DNA from 3 places in the Streptomyces sp. NPDC001985 genome. Region 2 is predicted to be linked to each of the others. Evidence: riboswitches for the same ligand, from Rfam matches in the RefSeq annotation. Region 2 holds a riboswitch; each other region holds the start of a gene.
What was found. A riboswitch is a leader RNA that binds a small molecule or an ion and turns the genes downstream of it on or off. The one in region 2 is predicted to bind cyclic di-AMP.
Positions count from the first base shown of each region.

Region 1: it holds a riboswitch for cyclic di-AMP, as region 2 does, so the genes downstream of both, ABT122_RS21540 (transglycosylase family protein) here and ABT122_RS17770 (C40 family peptidase) in region 2, are expected to answer to the same signal.
Region 3: it holds a riboswitch for cyclic di-AMP, as region 2 does, so the genes downstream of both, ABT122_RS01280 (M23 family metallopeptidase) here and ABT122_RS17770 (C40 family peptidase) in region 2, are expected to answer to the same signal.

Region 1 covers NZ_JBEOYB010000047.1:41,105-48,193, reverse strand. Annotated here, with positions in the region: gene ABT122_RS21565 (GtrA family protein) at 1-81, shown strand, start outside; gene ABT122_RS21560 (SurA N-terminal domain-containing protein) at 161-811, shown strand; gene ABT122_RS21555 (nucleoside triphosphate pyrophosphohydrolase) at 842-1,819, shown strand; gene ABT122_RS21550 (cytochrome P450 family protein) at 1,962-3,233, shown strand; gene ABT122_RS21545 (transglycosylase family protein) at 3,396-4,427, shown strand; cyclic di-AMP (ydaO/yuaA leader) riboswitch at 4,686-4,860, shown strand; gene ABT122_RS21540 (transglycosylase family protein) at 4,864-5,607, shown strand; gene eno (phosphopyruvate hydratase) at 5,923-7,089, shown strand, end outside.
Region 2 covers NZ_JBEOYB010000035.1:48,883-55,971, forward strand. Annotated here, with positions in the region: gene ABT122_RS17760 (lysophospholipid acyltransferase family protein) at 1-557, shown strand, start outside; gene ABT122_RS17765 (alpha/beta hydrolase) at 609-2,207, opposite strand; cyclic di-AMP (ydaO/yuaA leader) riboswitch at 2,695-2,851, shown strand; gene ABT122_RS17770 (C40 family peptidase) at 2,855-3,331, shown strand; gene ABT122_RS17775 (ATP-binding protein) at 3,493-3,924, opposite strand; gene ABT122_RS17780 (helix-turn-helix domain-containing protein) at 4,178-5,035, shown strand; gene ABT122_RS17785 (DUF397 domain-containing protein) at 5,045-5,254, shown strand; gene ABT122_RS17790 (8-amino-7-oxononanoate synthase) at 5,247-6,392, opposite strand; gene bioB (biotin synthase BioB) at 6,598-7,089, shown strand, end outside.
Region 3 covers NZ_JBEOYB010000002.1:105,821-112,909, reverse strand. Annotated here, with positions in the region: gene ABT122_RS01295 (DNA gyrase/topoisomerase IV subunit A) at 1-1,402, opposite strand, end outside; gene ABT122_RS01290 (M16 family metallopeptidase) at 1,707-3,080, shown strand; gene ABT122_RS01285 (M16 family metallopeptidase) at 3,107-4,474, shown strand; cyclic di-AMP (ydaO/yuaA leader) riboswitch at 4,684-4,844, shown strand; gene ABT122_RS01280 (M23 family metallopeptidase) at 4,858-5,631, shown strand; gene ABT122_RS01275 (GntR family transcriptional regulator) at 5,924-6,601, shown strand.

The DNA of each region.
Region 1 (7,089 bases), on a different contig from region 2:
ACGATCATGCTCAGGCCGGAGGAGCGGCGGCGGGGAGCCCCGGCGGAGCCGGTAACGGCCGAATCAGTGGCCGCGAAGTAGTGGCCCACACCACTCCCTCCTGCCTAACATCATCTCCGCAGGCTTGTGAAGCGCAGCACAATCACGCCGGGAGGCTCCTTTGCACCGCCGCCGTCGCACCGCGATCACCGTCTCCGCCGCTCTGCTCGCCGCCGCACCCCTCCTCACGGCCTGCGGCAACGAGGCCCACCCCGGCGCCGCCGCCGTGGTCGGCGGGGAGCGGATCGAGGTGTCGTCCGTCCAGGCGAAGGTGAAGGACGTACGCACCGCGCAGCGGAGTTCGCCGCAGTCCGCGCAGCTCATCAAGGACAGCGGGCAGCTCAGCCGGGCCAAGCTCTACGACCTCATCGTGGCCCGGGTCGTCGAGCGCGCCGCCGCCGACGCGGGGGTGAGCGCCACCCGCAAGGAGGTCGCGGACGGGCGGGCCGCCCTCGCCCAGCAGGCCGGCGGGGACCAGCAGCTGACCGCCGTCTATCTCCAGCAGCGCGGGGTCGCCCCCGACCAGGTCGACGACGTGGTCCGCCGGGACATCCTCGTCGGCAAGCTCGCCCAGTCCCTGGGCGCCACCACCGCCCCCGACGGCCAGGAGCGGCTGAACGCCGTCTTCACCGCCGCGGCCAAGGCGCTCGACATCGACGTCAACCCGCGCTTCGGGAGCTGGAGCGACCAGAAGCTGGAGCTGGGCGACTACAAGGCGCCCTGGATCAGCCAGCTCTCCCGGCAGCCCGCACCGCCCGCCGAGGGAGCGTAGGGCCCCTCCCCACCGAGGTAGGTTCGTGGGGTGACCACAGACCACCCCGCCACCGGGCGCATCGTCCTGCTCACCGCCAGCCACCGGGTCGCGCCGGGACTGCTGTCCTGGCCGGCCTGGCGGACGCTGCGCGCGGCGGGCCGGGTGCTCTGCGCCGACGCCGCCCACCCGCAGCTCCCCTACCTCCGCGAGGCGGGTGTCACGGTGGAGACCGCGTCGCCCACCGCCCGGGAACTGGTGGACGCCTGCGCCGGGGACGGCGCCACCGTTGTGGTGCTCGCCTCCGGCGAGGGCGACCGGGCGCTCACCGACGGCCTGGCCCGCCTCGCCGGCTCGGGCCGTGAGCGGATGCCCGACCTGGAGCTGCTCCCCGGCTCGTACGACCTCCCCGGCGCCCGTCTCCTCGATCTCGTCCAGATCATGGACCGTATCCGCGCCGAGTGCCCCTGGTCCTCCACCCGGACCCACCGCGAGCTGGCGAAGTACGGCATCGAGGAGGCGTACGAGCTGGTGGAGGCGATCGAGGACGGCGACCGCGACGAGCTGCGCGAGGAGCTGGGGGACGTCCTCCTCCAGGTCGTCTTCCACGCCCGGATCGCCCAGGACGACGCGGACGAGCCGTTCTCGATCGACGATGTGGCGGGGACGATCGTGGAGAAGCTGATCCACCGGCACCCCCATGTCTTCGGCGACGAGCACGCCGGGACCCCGGACGAGGTGAAGGCCCTCTGGCTCCGGACGAAGGCGGTCGAGAAGCAGCGCGACTCGGTCACCGACGGCGTACCGCTCGGACAGCCCGGTCTGGCGCTCGCCGCGAAGCTCTCCTCCCGGGTGCGCTCGGCCGGTCTCGACGTGCCGCTGCCGTCCGGCGCGGGCGTCGGGTACGAGCTGCTCGCCCTCGCCGCGCGCGCGGAGGCGGAGGGGGTGGACCCGGAGGCGGCGCTGCGGGCGGCGGGCCGGGTCTACCGGGACGCGATCCGGGCGGCGGAGGGCCGGGCGGCCGGCTGAGCCTCCCGCCCCGCTCCGGGCCGGGCCTCCCGCTCGGGGCCGGACCTCCCGCTCCGGACCGCCCGCCCCGCTCCGGGCCGGACCGACCACCGCCCCGGCTCCCGGGGGGCCGCCGGGGCGGCCCCGCGGGTACCGTCGGGGAGTGAGCAGCACCCCCGCCCCCGGCCCCGTCCCCGAACTCTTCAGCTGGGAGTTCGCCACCGACCCCTACCCCGCCTACGCGCACCTCCGCGAGCACGCCCCGGTCCACCGCACCCGGCTGCCCAGCGGGGTCGAGGCCTGGCTGGTGACCCGGTACGCCGACGCCCGCCAGGCCCTCGCCGACCAGCGGCTGTCGAAGAACCCGGCGCACCACGACGAGCCCGCGCACGCCAGGGGGAAGACGGGGATTCCCGGGGAGCGCAAGGCCGAGCTGATGACCCATCTGCTCAATATCGACCCGCCCGACCACACCCGGCTGCGGCGGCTGGTCTCCAAGGCGTTCACCCCGCGCACGGTCGCCGAGTTCGCCCCCCGCGTCCAGGAGCTGACCGACCGCTTCATCGACGGCTTCATCGAGCGCGGCGAGGCGGATCTCATCCACGAGTTCGCCTTCCCGCTCCCCATCCACGCCATCTGCGATCTGCTCGGTGTGCCCCGCGAGGACCAGGACGACTTCCGCGACTGGGCCGGCATGATGATCCGTCACGGCGGCGGTCCGCGCGGCGGGGTCGCCCGCTCGGTGAAGAAGATCCGCGGCTATCTCGTCGAGCTGATCCACCGCAAGCGCGAGAACCCCGGGGACGATCTGATCTCCGGTCTGATCCGGGCGAGCGACCACGGCGAGCACCTCACCGAGAACGAGGCCGCCGCGATGGCCTTCATCCTGCTCTTCGCGGGGTTCGAGACCACCGTCAATCTGATCGGCAACGGCGCCTACGCCCTGCTGACCCACCCCGAGCAGCGCGAGCGGCTCCAGACGTCCCTGGCGGCGGGCGAGACCGGTCTGCTGGCGACCGGTGTGGAGGAGCTGCTGCGCTACGACGGGCCGGTGGAGATGGCCACCTGGCGGTTCGCCACCGAGCCGCTGGTGATCGGGGACCAGGAGATCGGAACGGGCGATCCGGTGCTCGTGGTGCTGGCCGCGGCCGACCGCGATCCGGAACGATTCTCCGAACCGGACGTACTCGACCTTTCCCGGCGTGACAACCAGCATCTGGGGTACGGGCACGGCATCCACTACTGCCTCGGGGCCCCACTGGCCCGGCTGGAGGGCCAGACCGCACTCGCGACCCTGCTCAGAAGGCTGCCGGACCTTCGGCTCGCCGCCGATCCGGCCGATTTGCGCTGGCGCGGAGGGCTGATTATGCGTGGATTGCGCACCCTGCCGGTGCGGTTCACCCCGGGGTCGATTGACGGAGCGTCAGAACTGTGACTTTTGTGTGATCTTCCCTGCACCGACTTGTGACGCGTGTTCGACTGCCGCTACGTTCACCCCCGTCTCTCAAGCAGTCAGGCGAAAGGCAACCGCATGCTCTCCGGGAATGGTCGACATCGCCGACCCCGTCAGGCTCCGGCTCTCGTTGTCGCGGCAGGGGTGACGGGATCGGCCATCGCGATTCCGCTCCTCGGCGCGGGCTCCGCGACCGCGGCCGAGACCACCACGTGGGACCGGGTCGCGGAGTGCGAGAGCGGCGGCATCTGGAGCGCCGACACCGGCAACGGCTACTACGGCGGACTCCAGTTCTCCCAGCGGACCTGGGAGGCCTTCGGCGGTACGGAGTACGCCTCCCGCGCCGATCTCGCCAGCCGCTCCCAGCAGATAGCCGTGGCCGAAAAGGTGCTCGCGGCCGAGGGCGCCAAGGCCTGGTCCGCCTGTGCCGCGATGGCCGGGCTCATCCCCGGCGGCAAGGACGGCGCGGAGAAGGACGGCGCGACGGCCTCGCCGTCCCCCGAGCCCTCCGCGAGCGCGTCCGAACCGTCCGGGCGCTCCGGCGGGAAGTCCGGCACCCCCGAGCCCGGACAGACCCAGGGCGTGGGCTCCGGCGCCGACAGATCCGCCGGTACGGGTCCGGGGGCCCGCGGCCCCGCCAAGAGCGCCGCCCCGGAGAAGAAGGCGGAGAAGGGCGCGGAGCAGGACGCCGGCTCCGGTTCCGCGGGCAAGGGCAGGCACCGGGGCGAGGCCGCCGAGGAGAAGCGGGCCGAGGCGGGCCGGCCCGGCACGGGCGAATCCACCGGGACCGGGACCGGAACCACCGGGCCCGGCGCCACTCCGCCGGACAAGCTCGACCATGAGCCCAAAACGGGTGATTCACCCGCTTCGGAGGAGACGGCGAAGGGGCGGGAGGCCGATCCCGGCCACATCTCGCGCGGTGACGGCTCCGCCCGGGACGGGATCGCCGCCCCGGGTGCCGGTGAGGGCGGGAAGGCGGCCGACGGCGCCGGGGCGGACGCCCCGGACGGCGCCTACACCGTGCGCCCCGGCGACAGCCTCTGGGCCATCGCCCAGGCGCGGAAGCTGGAGGGCGGCTGGAACGCCCTGTACGAGGGGAACCGCGAGGCCGTCGGCGACGACCCGGACCTGATCCACCCCGGCCAGAGCCTCGACCTCACGGCGGAACGCGGGTAGTTAGGGCTCCTTTGTCCGGGTCTGGGGAAATGAGACAAGGGTCTCTTCGTCCCAACTCCTCAACCCGGCCAACCGGAATCACGCATTCCATGCCCGACCTGCGAAAACGTCTCCTTCCGGAGTGGCAGGATGGGCGATTTCTCCCCGATGTTCTCTCTTGGACATCGGGGAGAGCTGTGTCTACGGTCTGAACCGCTCGCCACCGCGGGCACCAACGACCGTCACGCCGAATCCTGCCGCCGGTCGGGGGGAACAGTCGACGCGAGAGCGCCGAAGGCAGGAGCGGGGGACCCAAGGTAAGTGCCGGGCCCCGGCCGCTGAGGACAGCGGCCGGTACCGGCTAGGGGTGAAGCCGCGCGCTAGGACGCGCGGCCGGGCAACTCATCTGGCCCGAACCCGACAGCTCACCTCGTAGGCGTCGGTGAGGAGTAACTCCATGCTGTTTTCCGGCAAGGGCAAGCACCGCCGCCCCTCCAAGGCCACCCGTATCGTCACGCTCGCCGGTGTGACCGGTGCCGCTGTCGCGGCCCCGCTGATCGGCGCCTCCTCCGCCTCCGCCGCGACCGCGGCCGAGTGGGACAAGGTCGCCCAGTGCGAGTCCGGCGGCAACTGGTCCATCAACACCGGCAACGGTTACTACGGCGGCCTCCAGTTCTCGGCCTCCACCTGGGCCGCGTACGGCGGTACCGCCTTCGCCCCCACCGCCGACCAGGCCAGCAAGGCGCAGCAGATCCAGACCGCCGAGAAGGTCCTCGCGGGCCAGGGCAAGGGTGCCTGGCCGAGCTGTGGCGTGGGCCTCTCCAACGCCTCGTACACCGGTGGCGGCTCGGACTCGGGCACCACCCAGAAGGCCGCGCCGAAGGCCGAGCAGCCCAAGGCCGCGACCCCGGCGCCGCGGCAGCAGACCCAGGAGCCGCAGCGCTCCGAGGTCCCGACGACCCGCTCCGAGCGCCCGTCGGCCGCCCCGGCCCCGCAGCAGCAGCAGTCGGCGCCGGCCGCGAAGCCGCAGGGCTTCCAGAAGGGCGACGGCGAGTACAAGGTCAAGACCGGCGACACCCTGAGCATCATCGCCGACGCCGAGAAGGTCGACGGCGGCTGGGAGAAGCTCTACGAGCTGAACAAGGACATCGTCAGTGACGCCGATGTCATCTACCCGGGCCAGCAGCTCGACCTGAGCTGACCCGAGGCGGGCTCCCCCGGCTCCGGGAGCCGGCCCCCCGGCCGCACCCCCCTCCGGGGGCCGGCCCCCGATGGACCACCCCGGTCCGGCGCGCTTCCCCCCGATCGCGCCGGACCGGGGTTTCCTCTGTCCCCTCTCCTCTCCTCTTTCTTTTCTCTCCCCTTGTCTGTCGCGATCCGGCCGGGCGGTTCTGTTACCGATCGGTAGGTTCGTCCCAGGGGGCGGGCATCCGACGGACGACACCCGGCCGCCGGTTAGGCTCTTGTCGCAAGGCCAATGAGACCCTGCACATCACGCGTCACATCCCAGAAGGAGATGCTCGTGCCGTCCATCGACGTCGTCGTAGCCCGGGAAATCCTGGACTCCCGAGGCAATCCCACGGTCGAGGTCGAGGTTGGCCTCGACGACGGCAGCACCGGCCGTGCTGCTGTCCCGTCCGGCGCCTCCACCGGTGCCTTCGAAGCCCTTGAGCTTCGCGACGGCGACCAGAACCGTTACCAGGGCAAGGGTGTCGAGAAGGCCGTCCTCGCCGTCATCGAGCAGATCGGCCCCGAGCTGGTCGGCTACGACGCCACCGAGCAGCGCCTGATCGACCAGGCCATGTTCGACCTGGACGCCACCCCGGACAAGTCCTCGCTCGGCGCCAACGCCATCCTCGGCGTCTCGCTCGCCGTGGCGCACGCCGCCTCCGAGGCGTCCGACCTGCCGCTCTTCCGCTACCTCGGCGGCCCGAACGCGCACCTGCTGCCCGTTCCGATGATGAACATCCTGAACGGCGGCTCGCACGCCGACTCCAATGTGGACATCCAGGAATTCATGATCGCCCCGATCGGCGCGGAGTCCTTCTCCGAGGCGCTGCGCTGGGGCACCGAGGTCTACCACACCCTCAAGAAGGTCCTGAAGCAGAAGGGCCTCTCCACCGGCCTCGGCGACGAGGGCGGCTTCGCGCCGAACCTCGACTCCAACCGCGCCGCGCTGGACCTGATCCTTGAGGCCATCAAGGAAGCCGGCTACGCCCCCGGCCGGGACATCGCGCTCGCCCTCGACGTCGCCGCCTCCGAGTTCTACAAGGACGGCGTCTACGAGTTCGAGGGCAAGTCCCTCTCGGCCGCCGAGCTGACCGAGTACTACGAGGAGCTGGTGGCGGCCTACCCGCTCGTCTCCATCGAGGACCCGCTCTTCGAGGACGACTGGGCCGGCTGGAAGGTCCTCACCGACAAGCTGGGCACCAAGGTCCAGATCGTCGGCGACGACCTCTTCGTCACCAACCCCGAGCGTCTCGCCCGCGGCATCGACGAGGGCTCCGCCAACGCGCTGCTGGTCAAGGTCAACCAGATCGGCTCGCTGACCGAGACCCTGGACGCCGTGGAGCTGGCCCAGCGCAGCGGCTTCAAGTGCATGATGTCCCACCGCTCCGGCGAGACCGAGGACGTCACCATCGCCGACCTGGCCGTCGCCACCAACTGCGGCCAGATCAAGACC
Region 2 (7,089 bases):
ACTTCACCGGCCCGGGGGTCAAGGGCCGGCTGACCGCCGCGTTCTTCCGCAGCGCGGGGCAGATCCCGGTGGACCGCTCCGGCAAGGAGGCGGGGCAGGCGGCGATCCGTGAGGGGCTCGGGGTGCTGAGCGGGGACGAGCTGCTCGGGATCTATCCGGAGGGGACCCGCTCGCACGACGGCCGGCTCTACAAGGGCAAGGTCGGGGTGGCGGTGATGGCGCTCCGGGCCGGGGTGCCGGTGATCCCCTGCGCGATGGTCGGCACCTTCGAGATCCAGCCGCCCGGCCAGACCTGGCCGAAGATCAAGCGGGTGACCGTGCGTTTCGGGGAGCCGCTGGAGTTCTCCCGGTACGCGGGCATGGAGAACGAGAAGGCGGTGATCCGGGCCATCACCGACGAGATCATGTACGCGATCCTCGGGCTCTCGGGACAGGAGTACGTGGACCGGTACGCGGCGGACGTCAAGGCGGAGCTGGAACAGGCGAGGAAGGCCCGCGGCCGGAAGCGGGACGGGGGCCGGGACGGAAGCCGGGAGAGCGCCCGGGACGGGACATGACACAGGGGCCGCCGGTGACGGCGGCCCCTGTCCCGGGTGCGGCGGGGAGGATTACGGCTTCGGCGCGGCGTGCGGCTCGCACGTCACATTGCGGCTGTCCAGGGTCCCGTTGAGGAGATAGGCGTCGACGCGCTGGTTGACACAGGCGTTGACGATCCCGGTGACGCCGTGCGAACCGGCGCCCTTCTCCAGGATCACCCGCGAGCCCTTGAGCCGCTTGTGCAGCTCGTAGGCGCCGGCGACCGGGGTGGCCGCGTCCCGCTCGGCCTGCACGATGAGCACGCCCGGCAGGCCCTTGCCGCTCCTGACGTCCACCGGGGTGTGCTGCTGGGTGGACCAGGTCGCGCACGGCAGGTTCATCCAGGCGTTGGCCCAGGTCATGAAGGGGTAGTCGCGGTGGAGCCGGGTGTTGTCGCGGTCCCACTTCTTCCAGCTGGTGGGCCACTTGGCGTCCGCGCACTCGACAGCCGTGTAGACGGCGTTGCTGTTCTCGGAGCGGATGTTGCCGGCGGTGTCGGAGAGGTCCGGCGACGCGGCGTCGATCAGCGGCCGGGTGTCACCGGCCACGTACTTGCTCCAGAGCCGGGCGACCGGCGCCCAGGAGGAGTCGTAGTAGGGCGCGCCCTGGAAGAAGCCGGTCAGCTCGGCCGGGCCGACGACTCCGCCGAGCGGGGCGCGCTTGGCGTCGGCGCGCAGGGTGAGCCACTGCCGCTCGACCTTCTCGGGGGTGTCACCGAGGCGGTAGGTGGCGTCGTTCGCGGCGATCCAGCTCTTCCAGTCGTCCCAGCGCATCTGGAAGGCGACGTCCTGGTCCAGGTTGGCCTGGTACCAGATCTTCTCCCGTGAGGGATTCACCACACTGTCGACGACCATCCGGCGGACATGGCCGGGGAAGAGGGTCGCGTACACCCCGCCCAGATAGCTGCCGTAGGAGACACCCAGGAAGTTGAGCTTCCGCTCGCCCAGGGCGGCCCGGATGACATCGAGGTCACGGGCGGTGTTGGGGGTGGTCATGTGCGGCAGCATCCAGCCGCTGCGCTCGGCGCAGCCGTCCGCGTACGCGGCGGCGAGTGCGCGCTGGGCGCGCTTGTCGGCCTCGCTGTCGGGGACCGGGTCGGCCTTGGGGGCCTTGACGAACTCCTGCGGGTCGACACAGGAGATGGGGGTGGAGCGGCCGACGCCGCGCGGGTCGAAGCCCACGAAGTCGTACGCCTTGGCGGTGTTCACCCAGAGCGGGTTCTTGCCGGTGACCCGGGTGGGGAAGCGGAGTCCCGAGCCGCCGGGGCCGCCGGGGTTGTAGAGGAGCGCGCCCTGGCGCTCCTCCTTGGTGCCGGTGTTGCCGATGCGGTCGACGGTCAGCTCGATCTGCCGGCCGTTCGGGCGGGCGTAGTCGAGCGGAACCGTCACCGTGCCGCACTGGATGGGCTTGGCGAGTCCCCAGTCGGCGGGACAGTCGGCCCAGTCGATGCCCTGCCGGGCGGCGCGTTCGGCCGCGATCTGGACACCGCGCGCCTCGGACCCCCCTGAGTGCCGGGCCTCGGCCTGGGCGACCGGGGCGGCTATCGCCCCGGCTATGAGCGCGCCCGCCATCAGAGTGCCGGTCGCGCCGAACACCGCTGTACGTCTCACCTGGAACTGCCTCTCTGTCATGGGTACTCCGCGATCCTCGCGGTTGACGTGCTACCGGCAACAGGCCGTACGGCTGTTTCTTTACCGAACCAATAACCGGTGAGCCGAGTACCGGTGAGCGGTACATCCCTCGGTGAACCCCCGGGAACGGACGAATCGGAGCGGTCGGCGGAACCTCGTCAACCGCCATACGGGTGACGGTCGAGCTACTCCTTTTGATGTACTCGCGGCCTCGGCGCCAACTACGGTCGAGTTGCGCATCACCGTGGCCAATCTCTCGGAATGCTCTATTCCGGCCCTGGTGCGGGCATGCTCGGGTGTCGAGGGCCGGACCGTCCGGAGGCCATGTCCACCTGAACGGACCAAGGGTGTTAAAACTCACATAACGCCGTTTCCGCTCGGAATTCCGCCATGTCGTGGGTCAAGATCCCTGGGACGACAAGCCCCCGTCACCTCGGCGGGGCGGTCCGAGCGGACGCCGAGTCCTGCCGCCGCTTCGGATGACTGGTCGATGGAAGTGCTTCGGCAGGAGTGGAGGACCCGAGCAGTACGGGGCAGCCGGAAAGTCCGGACGTCCCTCGGGGTGAAGCCGCGTCACGCGGCCGGGCACCTTCGTCCGCCCGAACCCGACAGGTCATCCTTCACAGGCGGCTGACGAAGGGTTGCGCATGACTGCGCAGACAAACGTCCCGTTTCTGATGAGCCGGGCGGGGGCCGTATCGGCCCTCACCCTCGCCGCCCTCGGCGGTTCGCTGCTCGTGCCGGGCGGCACGAGCGAGGCGCACGCCGCCACGTCCCACGCGGGCAAGGCGCTCAAGGTGGCGGCCTCCAAGAAGGGAGCGCCCTACCGGTACGGAGGAACCGGGCCGTCCCGCTTCGACTGCTCGGGGCTCACGCTCTACTCGTACAAGAGAGCGGGCAAGAAGCTGCCCCGCACCGCCCAGCAGCAGTACAACAAGACCAAGCGCGTGTCGGCCTCCGGGCGCAAGGCCGGGGACCTGGTGTTCTTCCACTCCGGCGGCTACGTCTACCACGTGGGCATCTACGCCGGTAAGGGAAAGATCTGGCACTCGCCCAAGAAGGGGTCCTGGGTGAAGCTGGACAAGATCTGGAGCAAGAGCGTCAAGTACGGCCGGGTGCGCTGACGGACCGGCAGTGAGCCCGTGCGGGCCGCCGGGTGGACCCCCGGCGGCCCGCCACCGGGCCCCGCCGCCCGGCCGGGGAGCCAGGTCGCGGCCACGACCTGGCCTCCCGCGCCGGACGCGGGAGCCCCGACGCCCGGCCTGCCGCGCAGGCCGGGTGCCGCTCAGCCGGACGTCCCGGCCGGCCACGGCAGGGCGATCCAGACCGTCTTCCCGCCCTCCCGGGTGGGTGTGACGCTGAGCCTGCCGCCACTCTCCGCCGTGAGCGCGCGGACGATCACCATCCCCCGGCCGTTGTCCTGCCGCACGGCGGCGGGCAGCCGCTGGGGCCAGCGCGGGTGACTGTCGGTCACCCCGATGCGCAGCCTCTCGTCCCGCTCCAGCTCCAGGTCCACCGTGAAGGTGGGCGACTGGCCGAAGGTGTGCTGGACCGCATTGGTCACCAGCTCCGAGACGATCAGCCGGATCGTCTCCACGGCCGCGCCCCCGGCCGGCAGGCCCCACTCGGAGACGACGTCGGCGACGAATGTCCGTGCCACGGAGACCGAAGCGGGATCGCTCGGCAGGGTGACGGAGGCTTCCTGAAGGTCTGCCATGGCGACGCTGTCCCTTTCCCACCGCGGCCGGGCTCCGAACTCGAAGCGGAGGGATTGCGCGGGCGGCCACGGATTGCGCTGATCGCCAGAGTGCCACTCATCCCCTCCCCAGAAGGGGCGATCCCCCAAGATATGCATATATCTGTCGCTCGATGCGGTGAACTCTGCGACGAAGGACCGGATTTGGCGGCTCCACCCACTTGGATCGCGGGCGAACCGACAGCGTTCGACGGATCGACGGAAGGAAGCCCCGATGCGCCACGGTCCGGCGGTGCGCCGCCGCAGGCTCGGCGAGGAACTCCGCAGAGCGCGGGTGGCCGCCCGGCTCACCAGCCGCGGCGCGGCGGAACTGGCCGGCTGGCACCAGTCGAAGGTGAGCCGGATCGAGACCGGCGCCAGCGGGGTGAAGGCGGGCGATGTGCGGCTGCTGCTCGATCTGTACCGGGTCGCCGACCCCGGCCCCCGGCTGCTGCTGGAGACCCTGGCGGACGCCGCGGACGGCGGCGGGGACGGCTGGTGGCACGCCTACCGGTCGCTGCTGCCCGCCGAGTACCGCGACTTCATCAGCCTGGAGTCGCAGGCGCGCGCCGTGCGCACGGTGGAGACCTCGGCGGTGCCGGGGCTGCTCCAGACCGCCGAGTACGCCCGGGCGGTGACCCGGGCGACGCTCGCGGATCTCCCCGACGCGACCGTCGACTCGCTCGCGGAGGTGCGGATCGCCCGCCAGGAGGTGCTGCGCGGCCCCAGGCCGCCCGCGCTGAGTGTGGTGCTCGACGAGGCGGTGCTGCGGCGCGAGGTGGGCGGCCCCGGGGTGATGCGGGCGCAACTGCGGGCGCTGGCCGCGGCGTCGGAGCTGCCCTGTGTACGGCTCCAGGTGGTGCCGTTCTCCGCCGGCGGATACGCGGGGCAGACGGGATCTTTCGTTATCTTCTCGTTTCCGAGCACCTCTGATCTGGATGTGGTCATTCTTGACCACTTGACGCGTAGCGTCTCGCTGGAGCGGGCAGAGGATCTCGCGGTGTACAGCGCCGCCTTCGCGACGATGCAGAGGCGCGCGCTCCCACCGGTCGAATCCCTGGATCTGATCGCCGCCCTGGCAGGCGGCGCCTAGGAGGGCCTCATGCGTGAACACCCCGTGCCCGAAGGTCTGGTGTGGCGGCGGAGCAGCCGCAGCACGGCGAAGAACAACTGCGTCGAGGCGGCCCTGCTGGCGCCGGACGGCATCCTGGCCGTACGGGACTCCAAGGACACGGGCCGGCGCCCGCTGCGCTTCTCCGCCCGTGCGTGGAGCCGCTTCCTCACCGCCATGGGAACCGAGAGCGTCAGCTGACCGGCGCGGCCCCGGCCACCGCCGCCACCGCCCGGGCGATCTGCTGATCGGTCAGATCCGCCCGGGCCGTCAGCCGCACCCGTGAGACACCGTCCGGCACCGAAGGGGGCCGGAAGCAGCCAACGGCGAGACCGGCGGCCCGGCAGTTCGCGGCCCACTCCACCGCGGCGCCCGGCGAGGGCGCATGCACGGAGACCACGGCCGCGTCGGGGCGTACGGACGTCAGGCCCCGTTCCGTCAGCCCCCGGTGCAGGGCCATCGCGACCGTACGCACCCTGGCCGCGCGCTCCGGCTCGCGCCGCAGCAGGCGCAGCGCGGCCAGCGCGGCCCCGGCGGCGGCCGGTGCCAGACCCGTGTCGAAGATGAAGGTGCGCGCGGTGTTGACCAGATGGTCGATCACGGCGGCCGGGCCGAGGACCACCCCGCCCTGGCTGCCGAGCGACTTGGAGAGGGTGAGCGTCGCGACGACGCCCGCGCCGCCCGCGATGCCCGCCGCGTGCGGCGCTCCGCGGCCGCCCTCGCCGAGTACGCCGAGACCGTGCGCGTCGTCGACGAGCAGGGCCGCGCCCCGCTCGCGGCAGACACCGGCGAGAGCGGCCAGCGGGGCGGCGTCCCCGTCCACCGAGAACACCCCGTCGGTGACCACCAGGGCGCGCCGCCCGGCGTGGGCACCGAGCACCCCGCGCACCGCTTCCGCGTCGGCGTGCGCGGTGATCTCCGTCCGCGCGCGGGAGAGCCGGCAGCCGTCAATGATCGACGCGTGATTTCCCGCGTCGGAGACGATCAGCGAGTCCCGGGTGGTCAGCGCGGTCAGCGCGGCGAGATTGGCCGCGTAGCCGGAGGAGAGCACCAGGGCCGCGTCGAATCCGCAGAACGCGGCGATCTCCTCCTCCAGTTCGGCGTGGAGGGCGGTGCTGCCCGTGACGAGCCGGGAGCCGGTCGCGCCCGCGCCCCAGCGGTGGGCCGCGTCGGCCGCCGCGGCGGTGACCTCCGGGTGGCGGCAGAGCCCGAGGTAGTCGTTGCCCGCCAGGTCGAGCAGACCGCAGTCGGCCGCGCGGGGCCGCAGGGTGCGCACCAGACCCGCCCGGCGGCGGTGGCCGGATTCGTCCTCGATCCACTCGAAAGGGTCCTGGGTCATGGTGATGAGGTCCTCTTCCGGTGCTCTGGTACGGTCCGCACCGCCGGGTGCGCCGCCCCCGTTGACCGGGGCGTTTTGTAGGCAGCGCACAGACCCTAACCGGGCCGGACCCCGGACCGAATGTGGTCATACACACACCTCGACCATGGTCTGTTGTGGGGTTCCGCCTTTCCCAACCGGCGCGCCGTACGTCAGGATCGGCGCCATGGACCTGCTGAACACGCTGGTGGAGAAGGGGCTTCGGCGCGAGCTGCCGACCCGTGAAGAGGCACTCGCCGTACTGGCGACCTCCGACGACGAGCTGCTCGATGTGGTGGCCGCGGCGGGCCGGGTGCGCCGCCAGTGGTTCGGGCGGCGGGTGAAACTCAACTATCTCGTCAATCTCAAGTCGGGGCTCTGCCCGGAGGACTGCTCCTACTGCTCCCAGCGGCTCGGCTCGAAGGCGGAGATCCTCAAGTACACCTGGCTGAAGCCGGACGAGGCGTCCGAGGCGGCGGCGGCCGGGGTGGCGGGCGGCGCCAAGCGGGTCTGTCTGGTCGCCAGCGGGCGCGGCCCGACCGACCGCGATGTCGACCGGGTCTCGAAGACCATCGAGGCGATCAAGGAGCAGAACGAGGGGGTCGAGGTCTGCGCCTGTCTCGGACTGCTCTCCGACGGCCAGGCGGAGCGGCTGCGGCAGGCCGGCGCGGACGCCTAC
Region 3 (7,089 bases), on a different contig from region 2:
TGCGGGTCAGCGCCTCGATCTCGCCGGTCAGCCGGTCGCGCTCGCTCTCCAGCTCGATCCGGTCGAACTTGGTGAGCCGCCGCAGCGGGGTGTCCAGGATGTACTGGGTCTGGATGTCGCTGAGGGAGAAGCGCTCGATCAGCCGCTCCTTCGCCTGCGCCGAGTTCTCGCTGGAGCGGATGACGCGGATCACCTCGTCGATGTCCACCAGCGCGACGAGCAGACCCTCCACCAGGTGCAGCCGGTCCCGGCGCTTGGTGCGGCGGAACTCGCTGCGCCGGCGCACCACGGTGAAGCGGTGGTCGAGATAGACCTCCAGCAGCTCCTTGAGGCCCAGGGTCAGCGGCTGGCCGTCGACCAGCGCCACATTGTTGATGCCGAAGGACTCCTCCATCGGCGTCAGCTTGTAGAGCTGCTCCAGCACGGCCTCCGGCACGAAGCCGTTCTTGATCTCGATCACCAGCCGCAGCCCGTGGGAGCGGTCGGTGAGGTCCTTGACATCGGCGATGCCCTGGAGCTTCTTCGAGCCGACCAGGTCCTTGATCTTCGCGATCACCTTCTCCGGCCCCACCGAGAACGGCAGTTCGGTGACGACCAGGCCCTTGCGGCGCGGGGTGACGTCCTCGACCGTGGCCGTGGCGCGGATCTTGAAGGTGCCCCGGCCCGACGCGTAGGCGTCCTTGATGCCGGCCAGGCCCACGATCCGGCCGCCGGTCGGCAGGTCGGGCCCCGGGATGAAGCGCATCAGCGCCTCCAGGTCGGCGCCCGGGTACCGGATCAGATGGCGGGCGGCGGCGATGACCTCGCCCAGATTGTGCGGCGGCATATTGGTCGCCATGCCGACCGCGATCCCGGACGATCCGTTGACCAGCAGATTCGGATACGCCGCCGGAAGGGCGACGGGCTCCCGCTCCTGGCCGTCGTAGTTCGGCGCGAAGTCGACCGTGTCCTCGTCGATGGACTCCGTCATCAGCGAGGTGGCGTCCGCCATCCGGCACTCGGTGTACCGCATGGCGGCGGGCGGGTCGTCATTGCCCAGGGAGCCGAAGTTCCCGTGGCCGTCGACCAGGGGGACGCGCATGGAGAAGGGCTGGGCCATCCGCACCAGCGCGTCGTAGATCGACGCGTCGCCGTGGGGGTGGAGCTTGCCCATGACCTCGCCCACGACCCGGGCGCACTTCACATAGCCGCGGTCGGGGCGCAGGCCCATCTCGTTCATCTGGTAGACGATGCGGCGCTGGACCGGCTTCATGCCGTCCCTGGCGTCGGGCAGGGCACGGGAGTAGATCACCGAGTAGGCGTACTCAAGGAAGGAGCCCTGCATCTCGTCGACGACGTCGATGTCGAGAATGCGCTCCTCGAAATCTTCGGGCGGCGGGGTTTTCGTGCTGCGGCGGGCCATCGCGGCTGCTGCTCCTTCACGTACCGGATCGGGAACTGACGCCGACCATTGTGGACCGTCCCGCTGACAACGCCCGACACGACCCGGGGTCGCGGGCCTCCACCGCGCGCCCCGGAGCGGGTCCGGCACCGGCCGGGGGAGCGGCCCGGCACCCTCGGGGAAGCGTCCGGAGACCGGAACGAGACCAAACGAGACCAAAGGAGAGCACCGGTGCGCCGGGAACTTCGCCAGGTGTCAGCCCGCTTGCATACAGTGGCAGTGCTGGGAAAACAACACCCACAGCATCGCGATCGAAGGGACGTACATGCCCATGGGTCACACGGCCACAGCGCAGGCCGGTTCGGGCGGCCTGACAGCGACGGAGCACCGGCTGGCCAATGGCCTGCGCGTGGTGCTCTCCGAGGACCATCTGACGCCGGTCGCCGCGGTCTGCCTCTGGTACGACGTGGGCTCGCGTCACGAGGTCAAGGGCCGTACCGGACTCGCCCACCTCTTCGAGCACCTGATGTTCCAGGGTTCCAAGCAGGTCCACGGCAACGGCCACTTCGAGCTGGTGCAGGGCGCCGGTGGTTCGCTCAACGGCACCACCAGCTTCGAGCGCACCAATTATTTCGAGACCATGCCCACCCACCAGCTGGAGCTGGCGCTCTGGCTGGAGGCCGACCGGATGGGCTCCCTCCTCGCCGCGCTCGACGACGAGTCGATGGAGAACCAGCGCGACGTCGTCAAGAACGAGCGCCGTCAGCGCTACGACAACGTCCCGTACGGCACCGCCTTCGAGAAGCTGACCGCCCTCTCCTACCCCGAGGGCCATCCTTACCACCACACCCCCATCGGCTCCATGGCCGATCTGGACGCGGCGACCCTCGACGACGCCCGCGCCTTCTTCCGTACGTACTACGCGCCGAACAACGCCGTGCTCTCCGTTGTCGGGGACATCGACCCGGAGCGGACCCTCGCCTGGATCGAGAAGTACTTCGGTTCGATCCCCTCCCACGACGGCAAGCAGCCCCCGCGCGACGGCTCCCTCCCGGAGAACATCGGCGAGCAGCTGCGCGAGGTCGTGGAGGAGGACGTCCCGGCGCGGGCGCTGATGGCCGCCTACCGGCTCCCGCACGACGGCACCCGCGAGTGCGACGCCGTCGATCTGGCGCTCACGGTGCTCGGCGGCGGCGAGTCCTCCCGGCTGCACAACCGGCTGGTCCGCAGGGACCGCACCGCCGTCGCGGCCGGCTTCGGGCTGCTGCGGCTCGCCGGGGCCCCCTCGCTGGGCTGGCTGGACGTGAAGACCTCCGGCGGCGTCGAGGTCCCGCAGATCGAGACCGCCGTCGACGAGGAGCTGGCCCGGTTCGCCGATGAGGGCCCGACCCCCGAGGAGATGGAGCGCGCCCAGGCCCAGCTGGAGCGCGAGTGGCTGGACCGCCTCTCCACCGTCGCGGGCCGCGCCGACGAACTCTGCCGGTACGCGGTGCTCTTCGGGGACCCGCAGCTGGCGCTGACCGCCGTCGACCGGGTCCTCGACATCACCGCCGACGAGGTGCGCGCGGTCGCCGCGGCCCGGCTGCGCCCCGACAACCGGGCGGTGCTGGTGTACGAGCCGGTGGCCGCCGACGCCGATGCCGACGACCCGTCCGACACGACCGAGCAGAGCGACGACGAAGAAGGGGCGCGCCAGTGACCGACGCCGCCGAGCCGCTGACCACCATGGAGTTCCACCCGCAGCCGCAGGCCGGGGAGGCCAGGCCCTGGGCGTTCCCCGCCCCCGACCGCGGCACCCTGGACAACGGCCTGACCGTGCTGCGCTGTCACCGCCCCGGACAGCAGGTCGTGGCGGTCGAGGTCTCCCTCGACGCGCCGCTCGACGCCGAGCCCGAGGGCCTCGACGGCATTGCCACGATCATGGCGCGGGCGCTCTCGGAGGGCACCGACAAGCGCTCCGCCGAGGAGTTCGCCGCCGAGCTGGAGCGGTGCGGCGCCACGCTCGACGCACACGCCGACCACCCCGGTGTCCGGGTCTCGCTGGAGGTCCCGGTCTCCCGGCTGCCCAAGGCGCTCGGGCTGGTGGCCGAGGCCCTGCGGGCCCCCGCGTTCCTCGACACCGAGATCGAGCGGCTGGTGCGCAACCGGCTGGACGAGATCCCGCACGAGACGGCCAACCCGGGCCGCCGGGCCGCCAAGGAGCTGTACCGGCAGCTCTTCCCGGAGTCCCTGCGGATGTCCCGTCCGCGCCAGGGCACCGAGGAGACCGTCGCCCGGATCGACGCGGCGGCCGTGCGCGCCTTCTACGAGGCGCATGTCCGCCCCGCCACCGCCACCGCGGTGATCGTCGGCGATCTCGCCGAGGTCGATGTCGACGCCGTGCTCGCCGAGACCCTCGGCGAGTGGACGGGCGACACCGCGGACCTGCGCCCCGTGCCGGCGGTCACCGCCGACGACACCGGCCGGGTGGTCGTCGTGGACCGCCCCGGCGCGGTCCAGACCCAGGTGCTGATCGGACGGGTCGGCGCGGACCGCCACGACCGGGTCTGGCCCGCCCAGGTGCTCGGCACCTACTGCCTCGGCGGCACGCTGACCTCCCGGCTCGACCGGGTGCTCCGCGAGGAGAAGGGCTACACCTACGGTGTGCGCGCCTTCGGCCAGGTGCTGCGCTCCGCCCCGGACGGCTCGGGCGTCTCCCTGCTCGCCATCAGCGGCTCGGTGGACACCCCCAACACCGGCCCGGCCCTCGACGATCTGTGGAAGGTGCTGCGGACCCTGGCGGCCGGCGGGCTCACCGACGCCGAGCGGGATGTGGCGGTGCAGAACCTGGTGGGCGTCGCCCCGCTGAAGTACGAGATGGCCGCCTCCGTCGCGGGCACGCTGGCCGACCAGGTCGAGCAGCACCTCCCCGACGACTACCAGGCCCAGCTCTACGTCCGGCTGGCCGAGACCGGCACGGTGGAGGCGACGGTCGCGGTGGTCAACGCCTTCCCGCAGGACCGGCTGGTCACGGTCCTGGTGGGGGACGCCGCGCAGATCGCGGAGCCCGTCAAGGCCCTCGGTATCGGTGAAGTGACCGTCGTCACCGGCTGATCGGGACGGATGAGGGAACCCCGGCGGCCACGGGTGCCGGGGTTCCCTCATCTGGCTGCCATATGTCCCTTTTGATCGTTTGTCATGGGGAAGATGCCTTTCTGGGCTGTGGCATGTGCAACAAAAGCAGCTCTTTGTTTGGCGGAGGGAAGATCCCGCGCTTAGCGTCGGTCCGGCTGTTCGCCCGCACGACGCCGCACCCGTGGCACGGGCAGCCATCGCCGAATCCCCCAGGGCGCGAGTCCGGGGAACCGGGGACCCACCGTCCCAGGGGTGAATCGAGCGCCTTCGCCGCCATGCGGAGGGGCCCGTAGGAGACCTTCCTGCTCCGAACCCGTCAGCTAACCCGGTAGGCGAGAAGGAAGGAAAGGACCAGCCTCTCCATGGCGTTGACCCGCCCCACCGGGAAACACCGTGCGCCTGGCCGGATGACGCGCAGAAGCGCGAGCATCGCCGGTGTCGCCACCCTCGCCACCACCGGAGTCTGCGGAACCCTCGCCGCCCCGGCCCACGCCGCCGGATCGGGCGCGCCGTCCCTGGAGGACACCGGATCGCTGATGATCATCAGCGCCGACGCCGACGCGGACTCCCTCGCCGACGAGGTCGCCGACCAGGCGGCCACCCAGAAGTCCGCGGCCGTCGCCCGGGTCCAGGCCGCCGAGGAGGCCCAGCGCAGGGCCGACGAGCGGGCCCGTGAGGCCCGTGCGGCCGAGGAGCGCGCCGCCCGTGAGGCAGAGCGCCGCCGGCTCAACACCTTCCAGTCCCCCGTCGCCGGTTCCCATGTCTCCACCGGCTACCGCGCCGGCGGCTCCCTCTGGTCCTCCGGCAGCCACTCCGGCATCGACTTCCACGCCCCCCACGGCACCCCCGTGATGTCGGTCGGCATGGGCACGGTCGTGGAGGCGGGCTGGGGCGGCGCCTATGGCAACAACGTCGTCATCAGGATGAACGACGGCTCCTACACCCAGTACGGCCATCTGGCGTCCATCGGTGTCACGGCGGGCCAGAGCGTCGTGGCGGGCCAGCAGATCGGCCTCGCGGGCTCCACGGGCAACTCCACCGGGCCCCACCTCCACTTCGAGGCCAGAGGCGGCGCCGACTACGGCTCCGACATCGACCCGGTCGCCTATCTGCGCGCCCACGGAGTCTCCCTCTGACACCACCGCGCCGGGCCCGGCGGCGTCCCGTCGGACGCCCGGCGCCCCCGGAGCGCGGCCGGCCCGCACCGTCATCCCACCGAAGGCCCCGGCGGCAGCGCGCCGGGGCCTTCGGCGTGCCGCCGCCCGGTCCGGGGCTGCGGCCGGGTGGCGGCCGGGGTGGCGGCCGGAAGGAATCCCCGGCCGTCGAGAGGCCATCGGAAAACGGGGGCCGCTGCAATAGAGTCGCCGAACAGACGTCAGACCGGCTGCGTTCCACGCGGAGTGAGCGGATGAAGGCGGAGGTTCGGTGATGCGCGTTCCCGCGCACTCGGTAGGCACGGCGCTCCGCGACGACATCGTCTCCGGGGTGTTCCCGCGCGGCGGCCGGCTCGCGGAGGAGCAGCTCGCCCGCCGCTACGGAGTCTCCCGCATCCCGGTGCGCGAGGCCCTGCGCACCCTGGAGTCCGAGGGCTTTGTCGTCATCCGCAGACACGCCGGTGCCCAGGTCGCCGAGCCCACCGAGCAGGAGGCCGCCGATCTGCTGGAGGTCAGGGCGCTGCTGGAGCCGCTGGGCGCGGCCCGCGCCGCCCGGCGGCGCACCGAGGCACACCTCAAGGTGCTGCGCGGCCTGGTCCGCCTCGGCCAGGAGCGGGCCCGCCGGGGGCAGAGCCAGGACCTGCGGGCCCTCGCCGGCTGGTTCCACGAGACCCTGGCCGGGGCCTCCGGGAGCCCGGGGCTGATCGCGCTGCTCACCCAGCTCCGGCACAAGATCGCCTGGATGTACGCGGTGCAGCCGCCGGCCGAGCCCGCGGCGTCCTGGGCCGAGTACGGGGCGATCGTGGACGCGGTGGCGCGCGGGGACGCGGAGCGGGCGCGGGCGCTCACCGCGCTGCACGCCGAGCGCACCGCCGGGGCGCACCGGCTGCGGAGCGCGGAACCGGCTCGCCCGGCGCACCGATCCGTGACGACGGCGCGCGTCCGGAACTAGGGACTGAGTGGGGCTGGGTCCGGTGCCGTGCGGCGCGAGGCGGAGGATGGGGTCACTGCGGGGCGGGCAGGGGTGACGGACGACACCGCGGCGAGGTGCGGTGCCGGGGCGCGCGAGCCCAGCGAGATCCACACGACATACCCCGGCGGAGGGGTGCGACGGCCCGTCACGGCTCTCCGGCGGGCCGCTCAGGGAACGCCGTGCCCGGTGCTCCCGGATTCGGCGGGCGGGGTGCCCTCCCGGCGCCCGGCTGTGCGACGGTGCGGTGGTGTGCCCGGATTCCGTGCCGTGCGGGCCGGACTCCTGCCGGGTGGTCATCCGGACATGCGGTCCCGGGGCCCGGTGTCCGGTGTTCAGTGCCCGGTGTTCGTCCGGGTGTACGGCTCGGAAGCCGGCCGCGTCGGCCGAGACGGTCGTGGGCCGCGCATCCGGCAAGGCGCGGGGCCGGGAACGGCGATGGCCGGGGAGTCCCCGTCGGGGGTTCCCCG